DNA from 2 places in the Isoptericola sp. NPDC057559 genome. Region 2 is predicted to be linked to the other one. Evidence: riboswitches for the same ligand, from Rfam matches in the RefSeq annotation. Region 2 holds a riboswitch; the other holds the start of a gene.
The links. A riboswitch is a leader RNA that binds a small molecule or an ion and turns the genes downstream of it on or off. The one in region 2 is predicted to bind FMN.
Positions count from the first base shown of each region.

Region 1: linked by a shared signal. The riboswitch ahead of pnuC (nicotinamide riboside transporter PnuC) and the one ahead of ribD (bifunctional diaminohydroxyphosphoribosylaminopyrimidine deaminase/5-amino-6-(5-phosphoribosylamino)uracil reductase RibD) in region 2 are both predicted to bind FMN.

Region 1 is NZ_JBHVFQ010000008.1:13,996-22,759, reverse strand. It holds gene ACFU5J_RS09915 (Nramp family divalent metal transporter) at 63-1,322, shown strand; gene ACFU5J_RS09910 (NUDIX domain-containing protein) at 1,341-1,823, opposite strand; gene ACFU5J_RS09905 (acyl-CoA dehydrogenase family protein) at 1,997-3,241, shown strand; gene pnuC (nicotinamide riboside transporter PnuC) at 3,423-4,133, opposite strand; FMN riboswitch at 4,259-4,390, opposite strand; gene ACFU5J_RS09895 (TetR family transcriptional regulator) at 4,469-5,269, opposite strand; gene ACFU5J_RS09890 (class I SAM-dependent methyltransferase) at 5,280-6,497, opposite strand; gene ACFU5J_RS09885 (hypothetical protein) at 6,630-6,863, opposite strand; gene ACFU5J_RS09880 (disulfide bond formation protein DsbA) at 6,912-7,562, shown strand; gene ACFU5J_RS09875 (LLM class F420-dependent oxidoreductase) at 7,609-8,532, shown strand.
Region 2 is NZ_JBHVFQ010000036.1:21,513-30,276, reverse strand. It holds partial or broken gene der (ribosome biogenesis GTPase Der) at 1-208, shown strand, start outside; gene ACFU5J_RS20330 (hypothetical protein) at 250-1,305, shown strand; gene ACFU5J_RS20325 (hypothetical protein) at 1,356-1,796, shown strand; FMN riboswitch at 1,882-2,011, shown strand; gene ribD (bifunctional diaminohydroxyphosphoribosylaminopyrimidine deaminase/5-amino-6-(5-phosphoribosylamino)uracil reductase RibD) at 2,153-3,262, shown strand; gene ACFU5J_RS20315 (riboflavin synthase) at 3,266-3,913, shown strand; gene ACFU5J_RS20310 (bifunctional 3,4-dihydroxy-2-butanone-4-phosphate synthase/GTP cyclohydrolase II) at 3,910-5,253, shown strand; gene ribH (6,7-dimethyl-8-ribityllumazine synthase) at 5,250-5,777, shown strand; tRNA gene ACFU5J_RS20300 (tRNA-Pro) at 5,829-5,902, shown strand; gene ACFU5J_RS20295 (alpha/beta hydrolase) at 6,765-7,403, shown strand; gene ACFU5J_RS20290 (ABC transporter substrate-binding protein) at 7,506-8,764, shown strand, end outside.

The DNA of each region.
Region 1 (8,764 bases), on a different contig from region 2:
CGCCCGGCGCCGACGGCACCGGCGCGAGCGGTGCCCGCCACCGGGGCGCCCGCCCCGCCCGGATCGTGGCGCTGCTCGGCCCGGCGTTCGTCGCCGCCATCGCCTACGTGGACCCGGGGAACGTGGCCGCCAACCTCACCGCCGGTGCGCGGTTCGGCTACCTGCTGGTGTGGGTGCTGGTGGTCGCGAACGTCATGGCGGTGCTGGTGCAGTACCTGTCGGCCAAGCTCGGCGTGGTCACCGGCCGGTCGCTGCCCGAGGTGCTCGGCGAGCGGCTCTCCCGGCGCGGCCGCGTCGTCTACTGGGCGCAGGCCGAGGTGGTCGCGATGGCCACCGACGTCGCCGAGGTGATCGGCGGCGCCATCGCCCTGCACCTGCTGTTCGGCGTCCCGCTGGTGCTGGGCGGCCTCATCACCGGCGTCGTGTCCATGCTGGTGCTCACGGTCCAACAGCGGCGCGGGCAGCGCGTCTTCGAGTCGGTCGTGACGTCGATGCTCGTGGTGCTCACGGTCGGGTTCTGCGCGGGCCTGTTCTTCTCGCCGCCCGACCTGGGCGCCGTGCTCGGCGGGCTGGTGCCGCGCCTCGACGGCCCCGAGTCGGTGCTGCTGGCGGCGTCGATGCTCGGCGCCACGGTGATGCCGCACGCGATCTACCTGCACTCGTCTCTCGCGCGCGACCGGGTGCGGCACGACGCGCGCGTGCAGCGGCAGCACCTCCTCGCCGCCGGGGTGGCGGACGGCGACGACGAGCCCGCGCCGCCGTCGACCGCCACCGTGCGCCGCCTGCTCACCGCCACGCGCTGGGACGTGGTCGCGGCGCTCGTGCTCGCGGGCGGGGTCAACATCGCGATGCTGCTGCTCGCCGCCGCGAACCTCCCGGGCCGCACCGGCACCGACTCGATCGAGGGCGCGCACGCCGCGATCGAGTCGTCCCTCGGGCCGGCGGTGGCCATCCTCTTCGGCGTCGGCCTGCTGGCGTCCGGGCTCGCGTCCACGTCGGTCGGCGCCTACGCGGGGGCCGAGATCATGTCCGGGCTGCTCCGCGTCCGGGTCTCCTTGCTGGCCCGGCGCCTGGTCACCCTGGTGCCCGCCATCGTGCTGCTCGCCACGGGGGTGTCGCCCACGTGGCTGCTGGTCGTGAGCCAGGTGGTGCTGAGCTTCGGCATCCCGTTCGCGATGGTGCCGCTGGTGCGGATCACCCGCGACGCCGGTCTGCTGGGCGGTTTCCGCAACGGCGTCCTCACCCAGGTGGCCGCCTGGGCCGTGGCCGCCGTCATCGTGGCGCTCAACATCGCGCTCCTGTGGCTGACGTTCACCGGCTAGCGGCCGTCGAGGCCGGGGTCAGGGCGCCAGCGCGGCCTCGAGGCGGTCGACGAGCGCGGCCTGCGCGCTGACGACGACGCGGCGCGCGTCGTCGGGCCCGAACCAGGCGACGCGGTCGATCTCGGGCACCTCGATCCGCTTCCCGGAGCGCGGCGGCCACTCGATCTCGACGGTGTTGCTGCGGGCCGTGGCGAGGTCCGGCTGCGGGTCCGGCCACGGACGGGCCCACGCGACCACCCGCTTGCCGGACCTCTGCCGCACCTCGCCGAGGTCGACGTCGGGGGACGACGGCTCCGGGAGCGGCAGCCCGAGCTCCTCCGCCGCCTCGCGGAGCGCGGCCGCGTGCGGCTCCTCGTCCGGCTCGAGCTCGCCCTTGAGCACGGTCCACGCGCCCTCGTCCTTGCGCGCCCAGAACGGCCCGCCCATGTGCCCGAGCAGCACCTCGAGCCCGCCGTCGGGCGTGGTCCGGTAGAGCAGCAGCCCCGCGCTGGTCGTCGCCATCACCCCAGGATCGTCGACCGCGCGCCCTGAGACCGAGTATCGCTTGACCTGAGACGCCGTCGCGGGTCACCATGGGGGCAGGTCGGCGTCGCCACACCACCAGCCTCGTGGCGGCGCCGGCCCTCCTTCTCCGGGCCCGGAACGCCGGACCCCCGTGCAGAGAGAGGTCGTCGATGACCCGCACCGCCCCCGTCATGCCCGGCGTGACCGCCCCCGACTACGACGTCTCGCAGCCGCTGGACCTCGACTACGTGGGCGCCTTCGCCGGCGTCGCCCCCGAGGAGCGCGCGCACCAGCTCGCCGTCCGCGAGTTCGTCCAGGACGAGGTGCTCCCCGTCATCGACGGCTACTGGGAGCGCGCCGAGGTGCCGTTCGACCTCGTGAAGAAGCTCGCCGAGCGCGACTTCCTGCGCGACGGCGTCGACGTGCCCGGCCGCCCGTCCGTGTCGTTCATGGCCGAGGGCCTCGCCAGCATGGAGATGTCGCGCGGCGACGGCTCCGTCGCCACCATCTGCGGCGTCCAGGGCGGCCTCGCCCTGCGGTCGATCATCATGCACGGCTCGCCGGAGCAGATCGAGCAGTACGCCGAGCCGATGGCGCGCGGCGAGATCCTCGGCGCGTTCGCGCTCACCGAGCCCACGCACGGCTCGGACTCCGTCTCGCTCGAGACCACCGCCCGCAAGGAGACGCGCGACGGCGTCGAGGGCTACGTGCTCGACGGCGAGAAGAAGTGGATCGGCTTCGGCTCCTGCGGCGACATCACCGTCGTGTGGGCCCGTCTCGTCGGCGACGACGGCGACAACCAGGTGCACGGCTTCATCGTCCCGCAGGACGCCCCCGGCTACGCCGCCACCACGATCGAGGGCAAGGTCTCGCTGCGCGCCATCTGGCAGGCGCACATCGTGCTCGACGACGTGTTCGTCCCCGCGGACGCCGCGCTGCCCGGCGCGACGTCGTTCAAGGCGACCGCCGCCGTCCTCTTCGCGACCCGCCTCGCGGTGGCCTGGTCCGCCGTCGGGCACGCCGTCGCCTGCTACGAGGCCGCCGCCGCGTACTCGACGCAGCGCATCCAGTTCGGCCGCCCGCTGGCCAAGAACCAGATGGTGCAGGAGCGGCTCACCCGCATGCTCTCGCTGGTCACGCAGATGCAGCTGCTGGTCGCGCAGATCACGCGCCTCGCCGACGCCGGCACGCTGACCGGCGAGCAGGCGTCCCTCGCCAAGTACACGACGACGCGCCAGGCCCGCGAGGTCGCGTCGATCGCCCGCGACATGCTCGGCGGCAACGGCATCCTGCTCGCCAACCGGGTCGCGCGGCACTTCGCCGACCTCGAGGCGCTGCACACCTACGAGGGCACCGAGTCGATGCAGGCGCTCATCGTGGGCCGCGACATCACCGGGGTCTCCGCCTTCGCCTGAGCCCAGCACCCTCCGCACGACGGGGACCCGCGCAGCCGCGCGGGTCCCCGTCGTCGCGTGCGGGCTCGTTGACGTGGACGCGGCCGTCCGTGAGGGCGACGACTGAGGATCCGCGGCAGTTCGGTGCCGATGCGGCAGTTCGAACTGCCGCCCCGACACCAAACTGCCGCGCCGTCGGGGGTCAGGCGGCGATCGTCGACTCCGCCTCGGCCTGCTCGCGGCGGTGCACGCGCCACCAGACGAAGAACCCGGTCAGCGTGAAGGCGCCGTAGAACACGTACATGAGCGCGGTCGCGTAGTACTGCGCCGACCAGAGGAGCGGCACGCCCACGACGTCCACCGCCACCCAGACCAGCCAGAACTCCACCCAGCCCTTGGCCATGCCGTAGGTGGCGACGAGGGAGCCCATGAAGATCCAGGCGTCCGACCACACCGGCTCGTACGAGCCGAGCGCGCGGAACAGCGGCGTGAGCAGCAGGGTGCCGCCCACCATCACGACGACGATCCCGACGCGCTCCCGCCAGGAGGCCCAGTGCGGGTGCACCGCGGCGCCGCCGTCGGCGGGGATCCTGCCGTCGGCGCGCACCTCGAGGGCGGCGCGCTCGGTGCGCCGCCACTGCACCCAGCCATAGATCGACACGATCAGGAACATCACCTGGCGGCCGGCCTGGCCGAGCATGTCGGCGCGGCTGGAGTCGCCGAACCACGAGCCCATGAACACCGTGAACAGCAGCAGGTTGCCGACGATGCCGACGGGCCAGGCCCACACCTTGCGCCGCATGCCGCCCAGCGCCGACGCCAGGCCGAAGCCGTTGCCGACGATCTCGCGCCACGACATGTGCTGGTCACCGATGGTCAGCGTGGCGTTGAAGAACGCGTCGATCGCGTCCATCGTTCACTCTCCCGGTCCGAGGGTGCGGCGTCCGGGGTGAGGGCTGACGTCCGCCGAGGGCGGACCGGGGCCCGCCGTCGACGACACGACGCCCGGCGGCACCCACCCGTCACCGGGCGCGTGCCGCACGTGCTTCCTCCCATCCGGACTTTGACCGTCGGCCCTGGAATCTCACCAGGTCAACCGGCCTCCCGAGGGAGGCCGGGTCGCGGGCTGTCACCGCCGGCTCGGAATTTCACCGACCCCGGAGCACGTACGTGCGTGTCTTCCACCGCCGGAGGTCCCGGCGGCGTCTTGCACAACGCAGGATGCCACAGGGTCATTCCGGCGTGCGCTCAGGAGAGGGCGTCGCGGACGGCGCGGGCCACGTCGTCGGGCCCGGCGCCGGGCTCCAGCACGGTGACGACGACGCGCCGGCCGTCGGCGCCCGTCACCACGGAGCGCCCGCCGTCGCCGTCGGTCACCGGCACCTCGCCCGCGGCGGCGAGCTGCTCGTCGGTGTGCGGGAAGGGGGTGATCGCCGCCCGGCGCAGGTCGGCGAACGCCTCCTCCAGCTCGGGCCGGAGGTCCAGGTGGGGGTTGCGCAGCCAGCGCCGCAGGATGGCGTTGTGCACGGCGACGACGGACGCGGCGAACGCGATCGACATCGTCGTGGTGGAGCGGTCCGGGGGCAGCGTGTCGCGCAGGTACGCGGTGAAGGCGCGCTCGTAGCGGTGCGTCGTGACGAGCTCGCGGTCGCGCAGCGCCGGCACCTGCTGCAGCAGCTGGTGGCGGGCGATCGACGTCTCCCGCTGGCCCACGTGGTGGTCGAAGACGAGGCGGGCGGCCCGGCAGACCTCGAGGTACGGGTCGGTCGCGGGGTCCCACGCCCGCTCGGGCGCGCGGCCGGACTCCTCGCTGGCCCGGGCCTCGGGCCGGGTCTCGGCGAGCATCACCACGACCTCCTCGAGGAGGAGCTCGTGGTCGGCGAAGACCACGTCCTCCTTGGAGCGGAAGCGGCGGAAGAAGGTGGCACGGCTGACGCGGGCCGCATCGGCGATCTCTTCGACGGTGGTCTGCTCGTAGCCCTGCCGGGAGAAGAGGTCGATCGCGGCGTCGACGGCCTGGGCGTGGGTGTGCGTCCGGACGGCAGTCATGCCACGGAGATTACTCCGGCAGGCCGTCCTCACCCGCCGGCGTCCGTCCGCCCTCGGTCCCGAGCAGGAGGCGGTAGAACCGGAAGAGCCCGAAGTCGTCCACGGGCAGCACCTCCACGCCGGCGAAGCCCGCCTCCCGGGCGTACCGGCGCACGGTGGCGGGGCGCATCACCGTGCCTGTCGCCGCCGACGGCCACGACGACAGGCTGTCCGGCAGGCACACGAACAGGCTGTAGCCGTACATGATCCGGTCGACGTCGTCGGCGGGGGCCTGGAACTCCTCGGCGACCGCCTCGTCCATGACGACGACGACGCCGTCGGGCCGCATCGACTCCCGCACGGCCTCCAGCACGGCGACCGGGCGCGGCATGTCGTGCAGGCACTCGAAGGCGAACGCCGCGTCGAACGGCTCGGCCGTGCGCAGCTCCGCGGCGTCGGACAGGTGGAACACGACCCGTTCCTCCAGGCCGCGCTGCGCCGCGGCGACGCGGGCGGCCTCCACCGACGGCCGGTCGAGGTCGACGCCGTGCAGCTCCGCGGTGGGGAAGGCGCGCGCGAGGGCGAGCGTCGACCAGCCGAACCCGCAGCCGACGTCGACCACGCGGGCGCCCGGACGGCTGAGCACCTGCCGCACCGGCTCGATGCTCGCCAGCGCCGAGGCCAGCCGCTGCTCGAACCACGGCCGGTTGACGTCGGCCTGCGCGTGGCGGGCGTCGTCGCCGAGCTGGTCCCACGACACCCCGCCGCCCGTGCGGTACGAGCGCAGCAGGTGGGGGAGCTGCGGCCCGACGGCCCCGACGAACCGCGCCAGGGGCGCCAGGTAGCTGAGCGACTCCGGGTCGGCCAGCACCTCCGCGTGCGCCTCGGGCAGCTCGAACGTGCGCGCGGCGGCCCGTGCGGCCTGGCTCAGGCCGTCGGTGGCGCCGTCGGGCTCGTGCGCCACGAGGATGCCCGTCGCGGCCTGCTGCTCCAGCCACTCCCGGGTGTAGCGCTCGGACGTGCCCGTCACGGCCGCCAGCTCCGCCGAGGTCTGGGGGCCGCACTCGTCGAGCGCGCGGTACCAGCCCAGCGAGTCGCCGACGTAGACCGCGAGGGTGTCGATCGCGCCGAGCGCCGCGCCGAAGAGCCGGTCGGCGAACTCCGCCGCGGACGGTGAGGGCGGGCCCGGCTCGTGCGCCTCCGCGGCGCTGGTGCTGGTCCTCCCGGTGGTCCGGGTCACGTCTGTCATGCCGACGCCTCCGTCGCGACGCCCGCGCCGTCGCGGGCTCCCCGTGGGCGTCGTCGGGAAGACGCCCGCCTTCGACGCTAGCCCGGGGCCCTGCGCCGCGTCGATGCCCGGAGCGGGTGACTCCTGGCGGGGTCAGCCCTGGCGCGGTCCCGCGCCGGGCTCGTCCCGTCGGGGCTCGTCGAACCCGGCGTCGGCGGGGCGGCGCGTGCGCTGCAGGTAACGGATCTCGCGGACGGCGACCCCGGCCGCGAGGATCAGCGGGATCCAGGCCCACATCCGGCCGCGGAGCACCACCGAGAGCATGGCGACGGCGACGACGCACGCCCCGAACACCGTCCACACGCTCGCCCACCGCACCCTGCGCACGTGGCGAGGCTACCGCGCCGCCCCCGCCGCCTGGGTAGGGTGGCGGGCGTGACTTCCGGGACCACCACCGCGCCTGAGACCACGTCCACCCCCTCGACCGCCCCGGTCGTCGACGTCTACGTCGACCCGCTGTGTCCCTTCGCCTGGATCACCTCCCGGTGGGCGCTGGAGGTCGCGGAGCACCGCGACGTGCGTCTCACGTTCCGCCTCATGAGCCTGTACCTGCTCAACGCGGACCGGGACCTGCCGGCGGACTACCGGGCCAAGATCGAGTCGTCGCGCGGCATCGGCCGGGTCGCGGCCGCCGTCCAGACCGAGCACGGCCCGGAGGCGTTCGGCGCCTTCTACACGGCGGCCGGCACGCGCATCCACCCCGGCGGCCGGTCGGACCTCGACGCCGTCGCGCGCGAGGCGCTCGCGGAGGCGGGCCTGCCCGCCGAGCTGGCGGACGCCGCGACCTCGGACCGTTACGACGCGGCCCTCGCCGTCTCGCACGAGGAGGGCATGAAGCCCGTGGGCGAGGACGTCGGCACGCCGACCATCCACGTCGACGGCGTGGCGTTCTTCGGGCCCGTGCTCACGCGCGTGCCCCGCGGCGAGGACGCGGTGCGGATCTTCGACGGCGCCGTCGCGCTGGCGTCGTTCCCCGACTTCTTCGAGCTGAAGCGCTCGCGCACCTCCTCGCCGACGTTCGACTGACCGTCCGGCGCCGCGCCGGCCCACCGCTCCACCCGAGAGGCGAACCATGACCCTCGACCTGCGTGTCTTCACCGAGCCCCAGCAGGGCGCGTCGTACGACGACGTGCTCGCCGTCGCGAAGGCGACCGAGACCCTCGGCTTCAGCGCGTTCTTCCGCTCCGACCACTATCTGGCGATGGGCGGCGACGGACTGCCCGGGCCCACCGACGCCTGGACCACGCTGGCCGGCCTGGCCCGCGACACGTCCACGGTGCGGCTCGGCACCCTGGTCACCTCGGCCACGTTCCGGCACCCGGGCGTGCTGGCGATCCAGGTGGCGCAGGTGGACCAGATGTCCGGCGGCCGCGTGGAGATCGGTCTGGGCGCCGGCTGGTTCGCGCGCGAGCACGAGGCGTACGGCATCCCGTTCCCGGCGAAGCGGTTCGGCCTGCTGGAGGAGCAGCTCGAGATCCTCACCGGGCTGTGGGGCACGCCCGTTGGCGGCTCGTACTCCTTCGCCGGCGAGCACTACACGCTCACCGACTCCCCGGCGCTGCCGAAGCCGGCGCAGGCGAAGATCCCCGTCATCGTGGGCGGCGGCGGCCCTCGCCGGACGCCGGCGCTCGCCGCGCGGTTCGGCGACGAGTACAACCAGGCGTTCCCCGAGCTCGACACCGTCGCCTCCCGGATCGGCGTGATCGACGACGCGCTCGCCGCCGTCGGCCGCACCCCGGACTCGATCGTGCAGTCCGTGGCCCTCGTGCTCGCCGTGGGCAAGGACGAGGCGGAGTTCGCGCGCCGCGCCGCCGCCATCGGCCGCGAGCCGGCGGAGCTGCGCGAGCACGGCGTGGCCGGCACGGTCTCCGAGGCCGTGGACCTGCTCGGCTCCCTGCGCGACCAGGGCGTGCAGCGCGTGTACCTCCAGGTGCTGGACCTGGACGACCTCGACCACCTGGACCTCGTCGCGCGCGAGGTCGCGACGCAGCTCTGACCCGTCGCCCGGGTCCGTCCGCCTCCCGCCGAGGCCGTCGGGACCCGCGCGAGGTGGTGCGATCCACGCCGGGGTGGTGCGCACGACCTCGGGAGCGCCCGGCCCGCCTCGGCACGGTGCGGACCACCGGGCGCTGACGGACACCTGCCGCGGCGGGGGCTGCCTCGTGGCGGTGTCGAGGCGTGTCCGCGAGATGTCGTCGGGATGTTGACGAGGGAAACCCCGACCCCTA
Region 2 (8,764 bases):
CCCGCACCCGCTGCGCGGGGGCCGGCAGCCGCGCATCCTGTTCGGCACGCAGGCCTCGACCCGGCCGCCGCGGTTCGTCATCTTCGCGACCGGGTTCCTCGAGGCCGGGTACCGCCGGTTCATCGAGCGCCGCCTGCGCGAGACGTTCGGGTTCGAGGGCTCGCCCATCGAGATCAGCGTGCGGGTGCGGGAGAAGCGGCGTCGCTGACGGCGCGGACGAGCCGCCCATGAGCCGCCGATGAGCCTGCGATGAGCGCCGCCCCGCTCGCCCGCCGGGGTCGCCTGCTGCGCCTCGGCGCGGCGCGCGACACCTCCGCCGTGCGGCACCTGGTGACGTTCCTCGTCGTCACCGTGGCCACCGTGCTGGTGACCCGGTTCCTGCTCGCCGCCTCCGGGTACCCGCAGGTGGGCGGCGGCGGGCTGCACGTGGCGCACGTCCTGTGGGGCGGGCTCGGCATGGCGCTCGCGGTGGTGGTGCTGCTCTCGTGGGTGGGCCCGGCCCTGCGTTCGGTGGGCGCGGTGCTCGGCGGGATCGGCTTCGGGCTGTTCGTCGACGAGATCGGCAAGTTCGTCACCTCCGACAACGACTACTTCTACGCGCCGACGGCGGCCCTCATCTACGCGGTCGTCGTGGTGCTGGTGCTCCTCGTCGAGGCGCTGCACGGCCGTCGCGCGCACCACCCCGCGGAGTACCTCGCGGTGGCGACCGACCGCGCTGTCGCCGGGGTGGCCGGCGGGTTCACCGACGCGGAGCGCGACGAGGCCCGCGCCCTCGTGGCGCGTGGCCGCGGGGAGCCCGGCGCCGACGAGGTCGCGGCGCTGGTGGAGGCCGTGCCCCCCGACGACGTCGCCGTCCCCGACCCGGTGCGCGCCCTCGTGCGGCGCGCGTCCGCGTGGTTCGCCGAGGCGATGGAGCACCGGTGGGCCGCGGCGGTGGTCGTCGTCGCCGTGCTGGGCACCGCGACCGCGTCGCTGGTCGTGGGGCTGCGCGTCCTGGTCGGCGGCGTCGACGTGCCGGCCTGGGTCGGCGCGGGCATCCTCGTGGCCGTCGCGGCGACCGTCGCCTGCGTGGTGCGGGGGATGACGGTGGGCCCGCGCGACCACCGCGCCGGTGCCGTGTGGGTGCGGCGCGGCGTGCTCGTCAGCCTCCTCGTCACGCAGCTGCTGGCGTTCCGTGCCGTGCAGTGGGCGGCGGTCGCCGGGCTCGTGGTGGACCTGCTGGTCCTCGCCGCCCTCGGCGTCGCCCTCGGCCGCGACGACGACCGCCGCACGGCCCGCCGGCCTGCGCCCGACCGCCAGGCCTGATGGCCCCGGGACCGTCGCGTGCGGGTGCCGCCGGGCCTAGTGTCGATGGCGTGATCACCCGCGACGAGCTGGACCGGCGCTCCGGGGCCGCCGACGGCGGCGACGACCGTCGGATCCCGCTGCTGACGCTCGCCGAGTTCTTCGACGGCAACGACGACGAGGAGTCGCTCGCGCCGAACCAGTGGGGCGACGGGCGCCCGCCGCTCGCCGAGATCCGGCGGCGCCTGGAGCGGCTCGCCGCCTGGGAGGGGGTCGCCTGGGTGCGCGTCGAGCTGCACGAGGAGTCCGTCGAGGACGACGGCGACTGGATCGTCGCCGAGGCCGTCGCCGTCTGCACGACGCTCGTCACCGAGGAGGTCGAGGACCTCGTCGGGGCGGACGAGCTCCAGGCCGACGGCGTCGTCGAGGGGTACGTCTACCCCGCGCCCTGGTTCACCGACGTGCCCGACGTCCCGGCCGGGCACCGCGTGCTGTCCCTCGTTTGGGACTGACGCCGGGCCGGGGTGAGACGTGCGCCACCCGGGCTTGCCAGGAGCCGACGCGGCGTGGCACGGTCAGCGGTGACGAGCGAATTGCTCGCGTGCTCTGGGGTCGGTGAAATTCCGAGCCGGCGGTGAAAGTCCGCGACCCGGTCACAGCCTGTGACCGGTTGACCAGGTGGAACTCCTGGACCGACGGTCAAAGTCCGGATGGGAAGCGCACGCGACGGCTCCCCGTCCGGTCCGTCCCAGGCCCCTCGAGGGCCCGCGCCACCCGTCGTGGCGGCACGCGACCGGCCGGCTCGAGCACGTCCGACCCCGCCTTCCTGCACCCCGGGGTCCGCGACCGGACGACAGGGGCAGGACACATGGAGCAGCCGCAGCCCGGCCGGTTCCCGGCGACGGGCGCCGGCGGGGGCGACGCCACCGACGCCGAGCGTGCCGCGATGCGCCGGGCGCTGGAGCTCGCCGCGCAGATCCCCGCCCGGGGGCCCAACCCTCGCGTGGGGTGCGTGCTCCTGGCCGCCGACGGCACGGCGATCGCCGAGGGCTACCACCACGGGGCGGGCACGCCGCACGCCGAGGTCGAGGCCCTGCGCGCCGCCGTGGAGCGCCTCGGACCCACCGCCGCCCGCGGAGCGACCGCCGTCGTCACGCTCGAGCCCTGCAACCACCACGGCCGCACCGGCCCCTGCGTGGACGCGCTGCTCGACGCCGGCGTCGCGCGCGTCGTGCACGGCGACCACGACCCGAACCCGGCCGCCTCGGGCGGCGCCGCCCGGCTGCGCTCCGCGGGCGTCGACGTCGTCGGGGCCGTGCTCGCCGACGAGGCCCGCGCGCTCAACGCCACGTGGACCCACGCGCTCGAGCTCGGCCGCCCCGTCGTCACGTGGAAGGTGGCGACCACCCTCGACGGGCGCGCCGCCGCCGCGGACGGCACGTCCCGCTGGATCTCCGGCCGCGCGGCCCGCCACGACGTGCACCGCCTGCGGGCCTCCGCGGACGCGGTCGTCGTCGGAACCGGCACCGCCCTCGCCGACGACCCCGACCTCACGGTGCGGCACGTGCCCGGCCCGCAGCCCGAGCGTGTCGTCGTCGGGCTGCGGGAGCTGCCGGCCACCTCCCGCCTGGCGCGCGCCGCGGCCGCGGGGGAGCCCGTGATGCACCTGCGCACCCACGACCCGCACGAGGTGCTGGACCTGCTCTGGTACCGCGAGCACCGGCACGTCCTCCTCGAGGGCGGCCCCGCCCTCGCGGCGGCGTTCTGGCGCGCCGGCCTGGTCGACGACGTCGTCGCGTACGTCGCGCCGGTGCTGCTCGGCGTCGGCGCCCCCGCCGTCGCCGACCTCGGGATCGGCACCATCGCCGACGCCGCCCGCCTCGACCTGCTCGACGTGGCCGTCCTGCCCCAGGACCCGGCCGACCCCACCGACACCCCCACCGTGCGGCTCGTCATGCGGCCGCGGAAGGAGCGCTGAGCCATGTTCACCGGCATCGTGGAGGAGCTCGGCACCGTCGTCGCCGTGCGCGAGCACGCGGACGGCGCCCGCCTCACCGTCGCGGCCGAGAGGGTGCTCGACGGCGGCCGGCTGGGCGACTCGATCGCCGTCGACGGCTGCTGCCTGACCGTCGCGGAGACCGGTGCGCACGACGGCCGCGCCACCTGGACCGCCGACCTCATGGCGGAGACCCTGCGGCGCACCGGCCTCGGCGCGCGCCGCCCCGGCGACCGCGTCAACCTCGAGCGGGCGCTCGCGGCGGACGGGCGGTTCGGCGGGCACGTCGTGCAGGGCCACGTCGACGGCGTCGGCACCGTGCTGGCCCGCACGCCGGGCACGCAGTGGGAGGTCGTCGAGGTCGCGCTGCCGGCCGACCTGGCCCGGTACGTCGTGGCGCAGGGGTCGATCGCCGTCGACGGCGTCAGCCTCACCGTCGTGGCCGCGGGCGACGCGTCCTTCACGGTGAGCCTCATCCCCGAGACCCGGGCGCGCACCACCCTCGGTCTCCGTGGTGTCGGGGAGCAGGTCAACCTCGAGGTCGACGTGCTGAGCAAGTACGTCGAGCGACACCTGGCGTCCGGCGTGGCGCTCGGACCGTCCGGCGCCGTCGCGGCGGGGGCGGTTCGATGACCGCCGCGACGCTCCGCGAGGTCGAGGGGGCGACCGAGCGCGTCGCGCGGGCGATCGTCGACGTCGCCGCCGGCCGCCCCGTCGTCGTGGCCGACGACGCCGACCGCGAGAACGAGGGCGACCTCATCCTCGCCGCCGACGCCGCCACCCCCGAGCTCATGGGCTTCCTGGTGCGGCACACCAGCGGGCTCGTGTGCGTGGGCGTGGCGGGGGAGCAGCTCGACCGGCTCGGCCTGCCGCTCATGGTCGAGGCGAACCAGGACGCCTTCCGCACCGCGTACACCGTGACCGTCGACGCCGCCGCCGGCGTCACCACCGGGATCTCCGGCGCCGACCGCGCCCGCACCGCCCGCCTGCTCGCCGACCGGGGGGCCGCGCCCGCCGACCTCACCCGGCCCGGGCACGTGCTGCCCCTGCGCGCCCGCCCCGGTGGCGTGCTCGAGCGGCGCGGGCACACCGAGGCCGCCGTCGACCTCGCCCGCCTCGCCGGCCGGGGCGACGCCGGCGTCCTCGCCGAGCTGGTGCACGACGACGGCACGATGATGCGGCTGCCCGCGCTGACCGAGTTCGCCGCCGAGCACGGGCTCACCCTCATCAGCGTGGCCGACCTCGTCGCCTACCGGCGGGCGACGGAGGTGCTCGTCGAGCGGGTCGCCGTCACCACGCTGCCCACCCGGCACGGCGAGCTCACCGGCGTCGCCTACCGGGACACGCGCACCGGGGACGAGCACGTGGCGCTCGTGGCCGGGCCGCTCGACGCCCTCGCCGACCCCGCCGCCGGGCCCGTCCTGGCCCGGGTGCACTCCGAGTGCCTCACCGGCGACGCGTTCGGCAGCCTGCGCTGCGACTGCGGGCCGCAGCTCGACGAGTCGCTGCGCCGGGTCGTCGCGGCCGGGCGCGGCGTCGTCGTCTACCTGCGCGGGCACGAGGGACGCGGGATCGGCCTCGCCGCCAAGCTCGCCGCCTACGCCCTCCAGGACGCCGGGCGAGACACCGTGGACGCCAACCTCGACCAGGGGCTGCCCGCCGACGCCCGCGACTACACCGCCGCCGCGCACGTGCTGCGCGACCTCGGCGTGCCCCGCGTGCGGCTGCTCACCAACAACCCCGCCAAGGTCGACGGCCTCGTCGCCGGGGGAGCGGACGTCGTCGATCGCCTCCCGCTCGCGCTGCCCGCCCACCCGCGCACCCTCGGCTACCTGCGCACCAAGCGCGACCGCATGGGCCACGACCTGCCCCACCTGACCGAGCACGCTCCCGACACCACGCACGACACCGGAGGAACCCCGATGCACCGCACCACCACCCCCGCCCCGCTCGCCGCCGGGGCCACCCGATGAGCGGCGCCGGCGCCCCCGCCGTCGCGCCCGTCGACTGCTCCGACCTGCGCGTCGCCGTCGTCGCCGCGAGCTGGCACACCACCGTCATGGACGGTCTGCTCGACGGCGCCCTGCGCGCGTGCGCCGACCACCGCGTCGCCGACCCCCGCGTGGTGCGCGTGCCCGGGTCGTTCGAGCTGCCCGTCGCCGCGCAGGCGCTCGCGGCCGCCGGGTACGACGCCGTCGTCGCCCTGGGCGTCGTCATCCGCGGCGGCACCCCGCACTTCGACTACGTGTGCGCCGCCGCGACCGACGGGCTCAACCGCGTGGCCCTCGACCACACGGTCCCCGTGGGCTTCGGCCTCCTGACGTGCGACGACGAGCAGCAGGCCCTCGACCGCGCCGGGCTGGAGGGCTCCCACGAGGACAAGGGGTACGAGGCCGCCGCCGCCGCGCTCGCCACCGCCCGCGTGCTCGGCGAGGTCCGCGACGCCCGTCTCGCAGGTGCCCGCGTCGATGCAGGAGCAGCCTCCGACCTGGGGTAGTATTTCGGTCGGCCCTCCGGGGTGGCACGCAGTGTCACCGTGCTGGGCCGACGGGCTGTGGCGCAGCTTGGTAGCGCACCTGACTGGGGGTCAGGGGGTCGCAGGTTCAAATCCTGTCAGCCCGACAAAAGCCCAGGTGAGAGCCATTTCTCACCTGGGCATTTGTCGTTAGTGGTCGTTGGTGGACGTCCGATCGCAGGAATTCCACCAAGACTGGATGACAGATCGTGGCGAGGATGCCCGATACTCAGATGGCCATGTCGCGAGAGCCGCGGAAGCTCGGGCTTTGTGCGGCCTACGGTCGGGCGCCGACCGTTGATGTGAACTGGGGACGCCTGTCGCGGGGATCAAGTCCCGCGGGGGCATGGTCTGTCTGACGCCGCATTCTGGTGCCCCGGCGGCCCGGCCTGCGCGCCGTGCATTACGAGCGGATGCGGCTGCACGGCTCCCTGGAGCAGTCACGACTGGGTGCGAACCGGCTGGCCAAGGCACACGGCCCCAATGGACGCCCGTACGCACCGGAGAGCACCTCCACCTTCTCGGACGGGCGGCGTCGCTGCCGACGATGCCGGCTCGCCCAGTCGGCGGTCAGCGGCGCAGCCGGCCGGCAGGCGTGGTCCAGGCCGTCGCCTCGGGCTCGGCCTGACCTTGGTGACGGTGTCCCGAGCGGCCGAGTTCCGGTGCCTGATGTGCTCCTCGAGCTTCGCCCTCTCGATGCGCAACATCGCTTCGGCCCGACCTGGATCGCGGGCACCTCGCCAGCCCTGAGCAGCGTGTACACCGCGCCCTCGGTGATCGCACGCTCCTCAGCGAAACCCTTCACGGACAAGAACCGAGGCGAGTTCGTCATGACGCATGACCGTCCCGATGCCCAAGAGTTCCGTTGGCCGTGCCTCGTGGTGAGTGACGTCGCGTGCTGCGACTTGCTCGACAAGGCAGGTTGGTGCCACCCTGTCGGCCACGTCAAAACCGGTTTCAGGAGGTTCGATGAATCGTCACGCGCTGGTACTTCCTGGGGGCGGATACCGAACCCACGCATCGCACGAGGCGGAGCCTGTCGCCGAGTGGCTGCAGGGGCTAGGCCTGCCGGCCAGCGTGCTGAAGTACCCGCTCGGTAGGCCGCACCCGGCGGCGCACCAGGCCATCGCAGCGCGAGTCGCTGAGCTCCGGTCGGAGGGCGTCGAGCGGGTGCTGCTCGTGGGATTTTCCGCGGGCGGCCACGCCGCCGGCCTGGCCGCTCTCGCCCCCGAGGGCGACTCGGCCAGGGTCGACGGCGCGGTGCTCGGGTATCCGGTCGTGACACTAGAACGGCACGTCCACCGCGACTCGGCGAGCGTGCTGCTCGGGGACGTTGACACCCCCGACCGGCGGGCGGCCCTGTCACTGGACGCGCTGGTGACGCCCGCGGCGCCCCCGATCTTCCTCTTCCACTCCTTCGACGACCCCAAGGTGCCTGCCGCGCACTCGCAGCTGCTGTCGGCGGCGCTGGCCACGGCGAGCGTGCCGCACGAGCTGCACCTGTACCCGGTGGGTGGCCATGGCTGCGGCCTCGACGCGGACCGGGTCGGCTGGACGCGGCCGTGCGAGACGTGGCTCGTCCGCGAGGGCTGGGTCGCGCCCCGGTGAGACCGGGGGTTGACAGCCCCACCCGTGCCGGGCACCCTGTGTGACACACGGAGTGAAACCGGTTTTAGCATCGGTTCCCGGAATCTACGAAGGAGTAGAGGTATGTCAGAGCGTCGTTGGGGTCGCGTCGGCGGGATGGTCTCGGGCATCGCGCTCGCGGGGCTCATGGTGGGCGGGTGCTCGGACGGGGCGTCGCCGGAGGCGGGGCCGCCGGCCGCAGCGGCCTGCGACCCCGACGCCGACGCCGACGTCACGATCACGGTGGGGGAGCGGCCGACCTCCGACCAAGCCGCCACGCTGGAGGCCTGGGAGAACGCGATCGCCGCGTTCGAGGAGCTGCACCCGAACATCACGATCGAGGACGAGGAGACGAAGTACGACGTCTCGACCTTCTCCGCGCTGCTGGTGGGTGGGACGCTGCCGACCACCCTGCAGGTGCCGTTCACCGACATCCAGTCGCTCATCGAGCGCGGGCAGGCCGCTGACATCACGTCGAACGTGTCGGACGACGATGTTCTTAGTTCGCTCAACCCGCAGCTGACGTCCGTGACGCAGGACGCCGAGGGGCACACCTACGGCGTGGTCCGCGCCGCGTACACCATGGGCCTCGTGTACGACCGGTCCCTGTTCACGAAGGCCGGTCTCGACCCCGACGCGCCGCCCGCGACGTGGGACGAGGTGCGCGACGCCGCCGCGACCATCTCCGAGAAGACCGGCCAGCCGGGCTTCATCATCCCGACCACGGGCAACGTCGGCGGCTGGCTGCTGACGTCGATGGCGTACTCGAATGGCGACGTCGCCGAGGAGGGGGCCGGCGACGCCACGACGGTCACGCTCGACACCCCCGGGATGCGCGACAGCCTGCAGTTCCTGCACGACGTGCGGTGGGACCTCGACGCCGCCGGGGACGACTTCCTCCACGACAACAACACCATCCGGGACGACCTCGCCGCCGGGGCCGTCGGCCAGACCCTCAACGGCGCGAACCTCTACAACAGCGTTGTGATCGCGCGTGGCATGCCTGCCGACGACTTCGGCCTCGCGCCCTTCCCCACGGGGGACGACCCGGTCGGCGTGCTGGGCGGCGGCAACATCCAGTGGTTCAACCCCAAGGCCACCCCTGACCAGGTGTGTGCCGCGCTCGAGTGGACCAAGTACTACTTCCTCGACCGTTACGTCGACGAGGAGGCGGCGACCACGTGGGCGAAGTCGCAGGTGGCGGACGACCTGCCCGTGGGCCTGCCCGAGGTGCCGGTCGTCTCCGCGGAGCAGTACGAGACCTACCTCGGCTGGATCGAGCCGTACGTCAACGTGCCCCGCGAGAACTACCAGGCGTACATCGACAGCCTTCCGGACGCGAC